DNA from 2 places in the Limosilactobacillus secundus genome. Region 2 is predicted to be linked to the other one. Evidence: predicted binding sites of a transcription regulator. Region 2 holds the regulator's gene; the other holds the start of a gene.
What was found. The regulator NrdR, encoded in region 2, represses ribonucleotide reductase genes. The targets are predictions, from matches to a motif close to ACACNATATATNGTGT.
Positions count from the first base shown of each region.

Region 1: LMB57_RS00155 (deoxynucleoside kinase) is a predicted target of NrdR. The motif match lies at 1,591-1,606, and genes of this name have one in related genera.

Region 1 is NZ_JAJGUA010000004.1:14,703-20,546, forward strand. Features, by position in the region: gene rbsR (ribose utilization transcriptional repressor RbsR) at 1-741, opposite strand, end outside; gene LMB57_RS00150 (hypothetical protein) at 823-1,431, opposite strand; gene LMB57_RS00155 (deoxynucleoside kinase) at 1,647-2,279, shown strand; gene LMB57_RS00160 (glycoside hydrolase family 73 protein) at 2,314-3,363, opposite strand; gene LMB57_RS00165 (universal stress protein) at 3,453-3,965, opposite strand; gene pepV (dipeptidase PepV) at 3,991-5,394, opposite strand; gene LMB57_RS00175 (NAD(P)H-hydrate dehydratase) at 5,483-5,844, shown strand, end outside.
Region 2 is NZ_JAJGUA010000034.1:9,857-15,700, reverse strand. Features, by position in the region: gene LMB57_RS05435 (replication initiation and membrane attachment family protein) at 1-1,099, opposite strand, end outside; gene nrdR (transcriptional regulator NrdR) at 1,117-1,581, opposite strand; gene coaE (dephospho-CoA kinase) at 1,627-2,226, opposite strand; gene mutM (bifunctional DNA-formamidopyrimidine glycosylase/DNA-(apurinic or apyrimidinic site) lyase) at 2,230-3,060, opposite strand; gene polA (DNA polymerase I) at 3,075-5,741, opposite strand.

The DNA.
Region 1 (5,844 bases), on a different contig from region 2:
TGCCGCAAAAACAGCAGAAGCACCAGTTGCTAAAACATCTTTTGCTGCTTCATATCCGCCATTCTTCGTCAAGGGTGCCCGAATAACATCGTGAATAGGATCTAAACTTAGGTTATTTTCTTTAATAATATTTTTGAACCCATTCATTCGGTGATTTAAGTTTTCAGTTGGATTATCAGAGGTAAGAACGGCAATATGTTTGTGCCCAAGTCCAATGAGGTGTTTAGCCGCAATTTGGCCACCAAGGTAATCATTCGTTTGAACTCGATCACCCTCTTGCGTATGATTCTGATCAAACAAGATGTAAGGAATCTCATTAAAGGAGATAACTTCTTTAATTGTCTCTGTAGTCATCGTTGCACTAGCAATCACTAATCCACTAATTGATCGTTCAATCATCTGGGAAAGGTAATACTTTTCCAATTTTGGATCACGGTTGGCACTAAAGACAAGTGGAATGAATTCTGCTTCACGGGCAATACTCTGCACTCCCTCAACAAAAGTACCAAAAAATGGGTTAGCAATATTGGGAACTAGTACCCCAATTGTCTTGGCACTCTTTAAAATTAAGTTCCGGGCATTAAAGTCAGGAACGTATTTATATTTATCCCGTAATGTTAAAACACGTTCCTGGGTCGCCGTACTGAACCGATCACCTTTATTATTCAAAATTTGCGAAACAGTGGTTACAGAAACACCAGCTTCTTTTGCTAAATCACGAATTGTTATTTTCTTTTTCATGGCTGTTCAACCTCTTTAGTAAACAGTTTTATCTAGTTAATAACATTTAATTAATTTAAACTATCTCAACTCATATTGCAATCACATTTCGTTAAAAATATCATTAAAAATCTGTTTCCCGGTTGCCATTTGAGTACCTCGAACACGGAGATAGTCAATCTTTGCTCGCAAAATATCATATTCCCATAATGATGACAGGTCATGGTCATTATAGTAATGAATTGTTACTTTAATGGGTGTGAGAGCAGTAATTATTCCTGTAAAATCATCACTCCCCTTATACTTTTCAGTGCCAATCACTACTGGAAGGCGGTTCTCATAGGAATCATTGAGAAGGTTTGATAATAGGTTCCCTTGGGTAATTGCTGGATGATTATCAATAAATTTTTGTACTTGCCAAATATCAAAATAGTTGTGATCATGGGCAACTTTAGTTTTTTCAGAAACCGCCATTAGGTAGTCACTATGGCGTTCCGTATAAAGAATACTTTTAATCCGGATAGCAATTAATCCGTTGATTTTACCATCCCAATCAATGCTGATCATCAAACAAAATACTGGATCGAGAGCAACGACAAAGCCGACATTAAAATAATCATCATTTGGCAAGTTATGAACCTCAATTAATGTTCCTTGCTGCTTGGCCATTGTTAATTGAACGCGATTTTCACTTTCACTTTCTTTTCTCATCTTTACTTCCTTAATATTAATTTTTCACATGATTAGATTTTTAAAATTTAATCACATCTCTACTTTTATTATAATCGCTACCAATGTAGATGCGATAACTTTTACCACGATAAGTTAAATCTGGTAACCACCAAATATTGTAAAATTAGTTATGTCATTCCACAATATTTTGTAGTAAGATATTTTTTGTGACAAAAAAGTAAAGAGGGGCCATTATGGTGATTATTACAGCAGGGATGATTGGTGTCGGTAAAACAACTTTAACCGAGAAGATTGCCGAACACTTACATACAAAAGCATTTTTTGAACCAGTCGGAGAAAATCCAGTTTTACCACTGTATTATAAAAATCCAAAACAGTACGGCTTTTTACTCCAAATTTATTTTTTAAACAAGCGTTTCTCAATGATTAAACAAGCACTCACTGATGATAACAATGTGCTTGACCGGTCGATTTACGAAGATGCCTTGTTTACGCGAGAAAATAACGCCGAGGGTAACATCACTGATACTGAATTAGAAGTATACTTAAAGCTTCTCGACAATATGATGAGTGACCTCCAACAATTACCTAAGCGCGCACCAGACTTAATGGTTTATTCTGAAACTGATTTTGAAACCATCTTATACCGAATTAAAAAGCGCGGGCGGGATTACGAGCAAATTGATACTAATCCAGAGTTAAAGGATTACTATTACAAGATGTGGAATGCCTACAAGCAATGGTACAAAGATTACGATGCTAGTCCAAAAATGAAAATTGATTTAGAGCGTTATGACCTTGAAGATCCTAAGAACGTTGAGGCGGTCTTAGCAATGATTGATGAACGGTTGAAGTCGTTACGCTAAATAATTGATAAGAGCATGATTAGAGTTTTACCTTTTAATCATGCTCTTTCTTTTTCTTTAACAAACGACGAAAAATTTCAATCATTCCTGCCGTCCCCACTCCACCAAGCAAAGGAACATATTGAGGGATATTAATATCGTTTTTCCTCGCTTGAACGGGATGTTTGTCAACAATTGGTGTCACCTTACTCTCCTCTTTACTGTCTGTCACCGGAACAGGATTAGCCTTTTCATTGCTGATGTTAACTTGATCATCATATTTAGTAAGTTGGTAAGTATCAATCAGCTGATTTAGCTTCCGATCATACTCCGGATCTGTTGCATATCGTCCGCAAAGTGCTCGTGTAGCTTCACGATAATTTTTGGTATTTTGACAGTGAACTCCTTGATAAAGTGGGGCTTCTAATGTTTGAGCATAATCTCTTAACGCTTCATATTCACTTGCATACTGCCGAAAATTACTAACAACCTGAAACTTATGTCCTTGCTCGTCATATTCAGTCGTGGGTTGAGCAACTGTTTGACGGGTAAAATACCCCTTAACCCCAAAAAGATTATTATTAGGCGCCTTTCCCAACGTACTGCATCCCCAATCGCTCTCTAAGGCCGCTTGTGCAATAATAATTGACGGATACAAATCATATTCCCGACCAATTTGTTGAGCAGCTGGGGCTATTCGATTAATAAATCGTGCTTGGCCTGCAGAAGGTTGTTGAGGTTGATAAACTTGCTCATCTTTTTTATCTTTTTCTAGCAGCCGCCTTTGTTCAGCAGAAGTTTCAGTTGATGATTGGACTATTTTATGCTCGGGCTCTTCATCTGCCCTTGTCAAAGCATTATTTTGCTCATTTTCCTTTGCTTGAGTAACATTTTCATATTCTGTTAAATAAGCATCAATATATTCTTCATCATGATTAACTAAGGTCTCTTCATCAATTGGCTTTGCACGTTTCACATCTTCATTTGCATCAAATTGTGCTTGTTGGATAGTGTCCGCTTTAATCGGTTGTCCATTAAGACTTGTTAAAACAATTAATGCACTCGTAATAGCACGACGATTTAACACAATAAAACACTCCTTCATAATGTCCTATAGTATATATACGTGAAAATTATGAATTTGCATTTTTAAACTAGAAAAGACTAGAAGAAAATTCTCCTAGTCTTTATGTTTTACATTTCAGGATATGTCGTTTCCTTGATATCCAACTTTTGATTCTTCAAGTTTGTTTTAACAACGGTAACATCACATGGTGCTTCACGAATAGTATAAGCAGCCGTTGAACCAACGAGCAGACGACCGACAACATTTAATCCGGTTGCGCCAATAATGATTAAATCAATATCATTTTCTTTAGGATAACGTTCCGCCAGTTCAACCTTAGCGTTACCAACCTTCACATCGGTTTTAATATCTTTTATTCCAGCGGCTTCTGCTTTTTTCTTGTAGTCAGCTAATTTCTTTTGCATCGTTTCGATTGCGGAATCATAAATGCTATGACTAACAAAGCCGTATCCACCAGGACCAGTACTTGGATAACGTTCACCATTGATAATACTTAGTAAATATAACTTGGCATCATTGGTCTTAGCAATGTCAACCGCTTTTTCAAAAGCCATATCAGCTTGCTTTGAACCATCAACACCAACAAGAATATTTTGATAACTCATTCTTGACACCTCCATCTTCTGTCTTTATTTTAGCACAAAATTAATCAGTAACGAGATTATTAATTGCTTCCATGTAAATCGCCATCGATGTAATTAAATCATTAACAGGTTGATATTCATTAGCCTGATGCATTGTATTTGGTGTATGCGGCATTAAAGCACCAAAGGCAACGCCCCGCTTCATTAAACGACCGTAAGTTCCTCCACCAACGACTTCTGGTTTTGCATTTACATCTCCAGTTTGGTCAATATAAGCTTGCATCAATGTCTTAACGATTGGATCTTCAGGGTCAACATAGTGAGGTTCTTGTGCTGGTCCTTGTTTAACATTAATTTCCAACTTATCAGCAATTGCTTTAACCGTTTCTTCTAGCTTATCTGGTGTCATGCCTTTAGGGAAGCGGAAGTTCATATCAATGTGACCACCCTTGTCCGCATTAAAGTTTAAGATTCCGGCATTCATGGTCAATTCACCCATTACCGGATCAGTGTAAGCACTATCAAAACCATCCATTCGCGTATCTAAATGAAGATAGTCAGCTAAGAATTCAATGAAACTCTTTGCGCCCCCACCAAAGTCATATCGGTTTAAGAACTTTGCAAGGTAGGTTGCTGCATTGATTCCCTTTTCTGGTTCCATTCCATGGGCAGCTTTTCCGATGACAGTAATTTTAAGACCTTTATCTGTTGATTCAATATTACCTTCAACCGGATTTTCTTCAATAAAGTGACCAAAATCATTCGTAACTTCTTGAGGATTATCTGTTCGAATAAGGGCCATTGCTTCCCGCGGTACCATGTTGAAACGCAAACCAGATTCAAAACTAACTAGTTGTGTTGATGCATTCCCATTGCCAGCAGGAACATCAAGTAAGAGTGATACTTGACCCTTTTCACCGTTAATTACTGGGAATTCCGCATCTGGTGAAAAACCAAGTGTTGGGGCTGGTTCAACTTCAAAGTAACGGTGCATTCCAGTCCAATTACTTTCTTCATCAGTTCCAACAATAAAACGAACTTTCTTGTTAAACTTTACACCTTGATCTTTCAAATACTTCAAGGCATAGTAAGCGGCCATTCCAGGTCCCTTATCATCAGAAGCACCACGACCATATAAGTTGCCATCCTTGATAACTGGGTCAAATGGATCCGTATCCCAGCCCTTACCAGCAGGCATTACATCAAGATGGGCTAAAATGGCAAGTGTCTCATCACCTTCACCCCATTCAGCATACCCAACAAGGTTATCGATGTTCTTTACTTTAAAACCGTCTTGTTCTGCCATCTCTAAAAATGCTTTTAGCGCTTGGGCGGGACGAGGGCCAAGCGGATATTCATCTGTTGCCGCCGAATCATCACGGACACTGGGGATCTTCATTAATGCGACGAGATCATTTAAATAGTTTTCTTTTTGTGCCTCTGCGGCTTTCATCCAATCAGTCAAGATTAATCCCTCCAAAATATTCTACTTTGACTAATTTTAATGATACCATTAAATTGTCTATTAAATAAAATAATAAGGAGTCTTAACTGTGAAAAAACTTACTGACCAAATCTTAAAGGATGTTATTACTCCCCGTCCTGAAGACAGTTTCAAAGGTACTTTTGGTAAGGTTACCCTTATCGGTGGCAATCGTAATTTTGGTGGCGCAATTATTATGGCGTCAACCGCGGCTGTCTGTGCTGGTGCCGGTCTTGTAACAACTGCCACTGATGAAATCAACGCTAGTGCCCTCCATGCGCAGTTGCCAGAAGCGATGTTCGCTGATTTTACTGATGATGCCTTAGTCGCTGATCTTACTAAAGCTGCTACCAGTGTGGTTGTTGGGCCAGGTCTTGGAAATGATGAAACAAGTTTACGAATTTTGAAGAATGTTTTTGCTCATACAACCGA
Region 2 (5,844 bases):
AATTAGCGGTCAAAGTAGAATTTCCTCGGTCACTAATCACATACCAAGTTAAGATATTAATGGCATCTTGGGTAAGTTTTTCTTGCGCTACTAAACCTGTCAGAATATGACGTTCACCTGAAGTTACATAGCCACCTGTCTGCCCTTTAAGGACCTGCAGAAATTCGACTGGAGAGTAATCCTTAGCTGTCGCCAATAATTTCTGGTCTTTACTGGTCAGTTCACTATTTTCATTTGTCACCGGTGCTTCTTTTTCCGCTACTTTTGTCGTTGAGGAATAAACGATATTATAAGCAGATGCAACAATTTGCTTAAATTTTTTTGGATTGAAATGATTAGTTTTTAGATCAATCGACCGCAAAACCAATGTCTTCATCGTTGGCGCATCAATCCCATATAATTGATGTTCTAATAATATTAAGTCCCGATTATTTTCAAGGTCTGCACTGACAATTGGCTGATTAGCGAGTAAGTGAATTAGGGTTGACCAATCAAAGTCATCATTCATCCCCTTAGTTAACTGAGGTTGCTTTTCTACCGGTGATTGTTTTCGTGCCGTTAAAATTGCTTGTGGTGTTGCAGTAATTGACTGCGAATTAATATGAAACTCTTCAAAAAAGTTGTGACTCACATTAGTTAATGAAGTGTTAGAAGAAGCAAGCTTGTATTGCCGACTTTGCTTAATCAAACGTTCAAATGCTTCTTCTCCTACTTCTTCTAAAAGTAAAATACTCAGCAAATTATCAGCTAAAATTTTTTCTGGAGTAAGGGTCGGCTGCAATTCATAAACATATACGTCCCCGATCTCATCGTGCTGGAAATAAGTTTGAACTAAACCAACTGCCTCCAAACGATGAAGAGCCTCCAGCACTTGTTGACCCCCAGCATTTACCTGAGCTAACAGGTCACTTTGCAAGGTCCGGTTGGCAATCGTAGGATTAGGCAGCAGACGCGCTTTTAACGCATAAAAAAAGCTAAACGCAACTGGTCCTAAAATCGGCTGATAAAATGTTGCAAAAGTTTGGTCATTAAAACTAATAAATGCAGTGCTAGCCGTAACAACATAACCGGCTTGCGGATCAAAAGCTGCTGCAGTCATTTTACAGCCCTCCTAAGTTATTTTTTATGCTCTGCCTTCATCATGGTTTCAAGTTCACTCATAAAGGCATCAACGTCCTTAAATTGGCGGTAAACACTTGCAAAGCGAATATAGGCAATCTCATCGACGCCCTTTAATTCGTTCATCACAAATTTACCAATAATTTGACTGGAGACTTCGCTTTCACCAATGCTCCGGATTTGTTTTTCCACTTTATCTGCAATCTTGGTCAACCGCTCCATACTAACCGGGCGTTTTTCTGCCGAACGGACAATTCCATTGAGGATCTTTTGGCGACTGAATTCTTGGCGCGTACCATCTTTTTTAATTACTAGTAGTGGCGTTTCCTCGTACCGTTCAAAGGTTGTAAAACGAAAGCCACAATGAATGCACTCACGACGACGACGAATAAAGCTTCCGTCTTCGCTTGGCCGACTGTCGACAACCCGTGATCCATTTTTGTGACAATGTGGACAGCGCAATGTGTCCCCCTCCTTTATAGTATAAGTACTTTATTTTACCACATTTCACTCTGCTTTTAGCTGATTTATTAGGGCTACGACTTGTTTTTGCAGGGCAGCCTGGTCACCATTATTATTTATTTTAAAATCCGCCCGCGATTCTTTCTCTGATAATGGCATTTGGGCAGCAATTCGCACTTGAGCTTCCTTTTTAGAACAGTGATCGCGAGCCATTAACCGCTTAAGCTGAGTTTGTGGATCAGTATAAACAACTACAACATAATCACAATCTTCATCATAGTGTTGCTCTAATAATAATGGTGCATCTAATACCACGAATGGAATTTTCTGCTTTTTCAAAGTATCAACTTGCGCAAAGATGGCATCATAAATTAATGGCTGAAGAATCTCATTGAGTTTTTTCAGCGCTTCTTTATCATTAAAGACAATTTTAGCCAGAACGGGTCGATTGAGCTTACCCGTCGGCAAAAGTACTTTAGGGCCAAATACTTTGACAATCCTCGTTAACCCAACCGAGCCTGGTGTCTGGACTTGTCGCGCTACTTGGTCAGCATCAATCACCGGAATTCCAGTCTGGCGCAAAATGTTGCTTACCGTTGTCTTTCCAGTGGCGATTCCACCTGTTAATCCAACTATTTTTGTCATTTCCTATTCCTTCAATACTTGACAGTGTGGACAAAAGGTCGTTCCACGTTCAGCAACCTTAATTTTCACCATTTTCGTGCCACAACGCGGACATTCATCTCCCGCATGACCATAAGCTTTTAAACGATCTTGAAAAGCGCCGGCATCACCAAATGCATTTGTAAAACTATGAACAGTGGTTCCCTTATACTTAATCGCTGTCGCTAATTCTTTGATAATATTTTCTCGTAATTCAGCAATCTGGTTAGCTGTTAAAGTATTGGCTGGTTGCTCTGGATTTATCCCTGTCATCCATAGCACCTCATCAACGTAAATATTACCCAAACCGGCAACATGACGCTGATTGAGCAAGAATGGCTTAATCTTTCCCCGACTCTTTTTTAATTCAGCTGTAAAGTATGGCAAGGTGAAGGCGTCTTTTGTCGGTTCAGGGCCAATCGTCTTCAATCCGCCGACATTCATCTCATCTCCGGTTTTTACCAATGTCATCCGGCCAAACTTACGAGTGTCTTGATAACATAATTCCGTGCCATCCGTAAATTCAAAGACAACATGAGTATGCTTATCAATTGGTCCGCCAATTGGTTGGTTGTAATATTTTCCTTCCATGCGAAGGTGTGAAATCATTGTCAAATCATTAGTAAAACGGAAAAGAAGGTATTTCCCTCGCCGATCAACATTTTCAATCGTTTGTCCAATCAACGCCTGCCGAAAATCTTCAACATCATTGGTAATCGTTTTACCATAATAAACATCGATCGCATTAATTTTACGCTTAACAGCAATCTTCAGCAAACCGCGGCGAACAGTTTCAACTTCTGGTAATTCAGGCATTTAATTCCTCCGATCTATTTTTTAAGGTCATACCAGGTATCCCCATACTTACTATCTACTTTAAGCGGCACATCCAGCTTAACGGCCGAATCCATTACTTTTGGCACTAATTCCGATAGAATGGGGATTTCTTCCTTTGGGGCCTCAAAGACTAATTCATCATGAATCTGCAAGAGCATTTTTGCCTTTAGATGTCGTTTTTCAAGCTCATCTTGCATCCGGATCATCGCAATCTTAATAATATCAGCAGCGCTCCCTTGAATTGGAGTATTCATTGCAGTGCGCTCTGCAAACGATCGCTTGCTGAAACTTTTGGCATGAATGTCTGGTAAGTAACGACGTCGGTGAGTAATCGTCTCAACATAACCATTCTCTTTAGCAAACGCAATCGTATCATCGATGTATTTCTTTACGCCCGGGAATTCGTGGAAGTAATTTTGAATAAATTCATGAGCTTCTGCACGGCTAACATGAATCCGTTGTGCCAGTCCATAATCACTAATCCCATAAACAATCCCGAAATTAACCGCTTTTGCCCGACGCCGCATATTACGGTCAATCTCAGCATCTGGAGCCAAATGGAAAATCCGGCGAGCTGTACTGGCGTGAATATCTTCACCATTCTTAAAGTCTTCCTGAAGGTTTTTGTCACCAGTGATATGGGCAAGAACTCGTAATTCAACTTGCGAATAATCTGAAGAGAAGATTTGCCAGCCTTCCTGACTAGGAACAAACGCCTTCCTAATCAAGCGTCCTTCCGGCAACCGTACTGGAATATTTTGCAGATTAGGATCAACAGAGGACAAGCGACCAGTTTGCGTTAATGTCTGTAAGTAGCGCGTATGGATCTTCTGGTCATTTGAATGGATAACTTTCAGCAAACCAGTGATGTAGGTAGATTGAAGCTTAGCAATTTGCCGATATTCCAAAATTTGCTCAACAATCGGTGCCTTATCAGCCAACTTTTCAAGCACATCAACTGCAGTGGAATAACCGGTCTTGGTCTTTTTGATCACTGGTAATTTCAATTTTTCAAAAAGAATATGGCCTAGTTGCTTAGTGGAGTTAATGTTAAATTCCTCGCCAGCTTCTTGATAGATCTGACTTTCAATTTCTGATAGCCGTTCAGTTAACTTACTGCCCATATCTTTCAAAGTTTGTGCATCGACATGAACACCCGCGATTTCCATTTTTGCAAGAACCCGGGTTAGTGGTAATTCAATATCAGTATATAATGGCGTTTGCTTATTTTCGTCTAATTTGGCAAAAAGATCCTTGCGCAGGTGTTCAATTGCCCGCGCCTTCGTAGCCAGGTGACTAAAGAAGGTCTTGTCATCATCAGGCACAGCACGCTTAGCACCTTTACCGTAAACTTCCTCATCTGTTCGGACATCATCGTAACCGTGTTCCTGAGCTACTTGTCCCAGGTCGTTACTATTGTCATTAGTATTTAGAAGGTAAGATGCTAAAAGCAGATCAAAATTAATATTTTCAAGCGGAATACCGAGGCGATGAAGGCCAACGATTTGTGCCTTGGCATTAAAGACATTCTTCTTAACATTATCACTCTGGAGTAAATCTTTGAGGGGCGCTTCTTTAAGCAGATCCACATCTCGACTTGTAAACCAGTGCTCTTCATTGCCGAGCACAAACCCAGCGAATGGTGACGTGTGATAGTTTTCTTCTGGCATTTCAAGGTAAAAACTTACTTCACCCGTTAATTGTCCTAGTTCATCTAAGTTATCTTTAGTTAAAACTGTGTAGTCAATTGGAGCAATCTCAGCTTCGTCTTCGTCTCCAGCCCCATCGATATTCATCTTTTTCAAGAAAGATTTAAAACCCATCTCTTTGTAAAATTTAATCAAGTCATCCGTTTGTGGGCCTTGGTATTGCAAATCATCTAAGCCAATCTTAATCGGGGCATCCTGGAGAATTGTTGCTAATGTCTTACATTGTCGAGCAACCTCTTCATCCTCAATCAAATGTTCTTTCATCTTACTCTTTTTAAGGTCATCGATATGATCATAAAGTTCTTCAACTGAACCAAATTGTTTTACAAGCTTGATTGCAGTCTTTTCCCCAATTTTAGTTACACCAGGATAATTATCGGAAGAATCACCCATCAGTGCCTTCATATCAATTATTTGGCGCGGCGTAATCCCTAATTTTTCTTCGACATGTGCCGGAGTGTAATGCTCCGTATCAGTAACTCCCTTGTGAGTAACGGCAACAGTCGTATTCTCACTTGCTAACTGGGTAAGGTCTCGATCCCCTGTTACGATCAACGTCTTGTAGCCAGCATCATCCGCCTGCTTAGCCAAAGTACCGATAATATCGTCAGCTTCATAGTTAGCTAATTCATAACTATGTAATCCAGAGTCTTTGATTAATTCGCGAACATAAGGGATTTGCTCGGTCAATTCATTAGGAGTCTTGTTTCGACCACCCTTGTAATCATCATACATTTTCGTCCGGAAGGTTACCTTTCCTGCATCAAAGGCTACTAAAGCCGCATCCGGTTTAAAGCTTTGCAACACATGATCAAGCATCAACTTAAAGCCATAAATTGCAGCTGTATGCAAGCCATCCTTATTTGTAAACTTGTCCATTTGATTATGCATGGCAAAAAATGCCCGGAAAACAATACTATTTCCGTCAATTAACAATAATTGTTTTGTCATTTAATTCCCGCCCTTCTATCGCTAATAGTAATTGTACCAGAGAATATAGCAATGGTTTAGTTTCTTGACCAAAGATTTAAGTTATAATTAAAATGAAAAATCA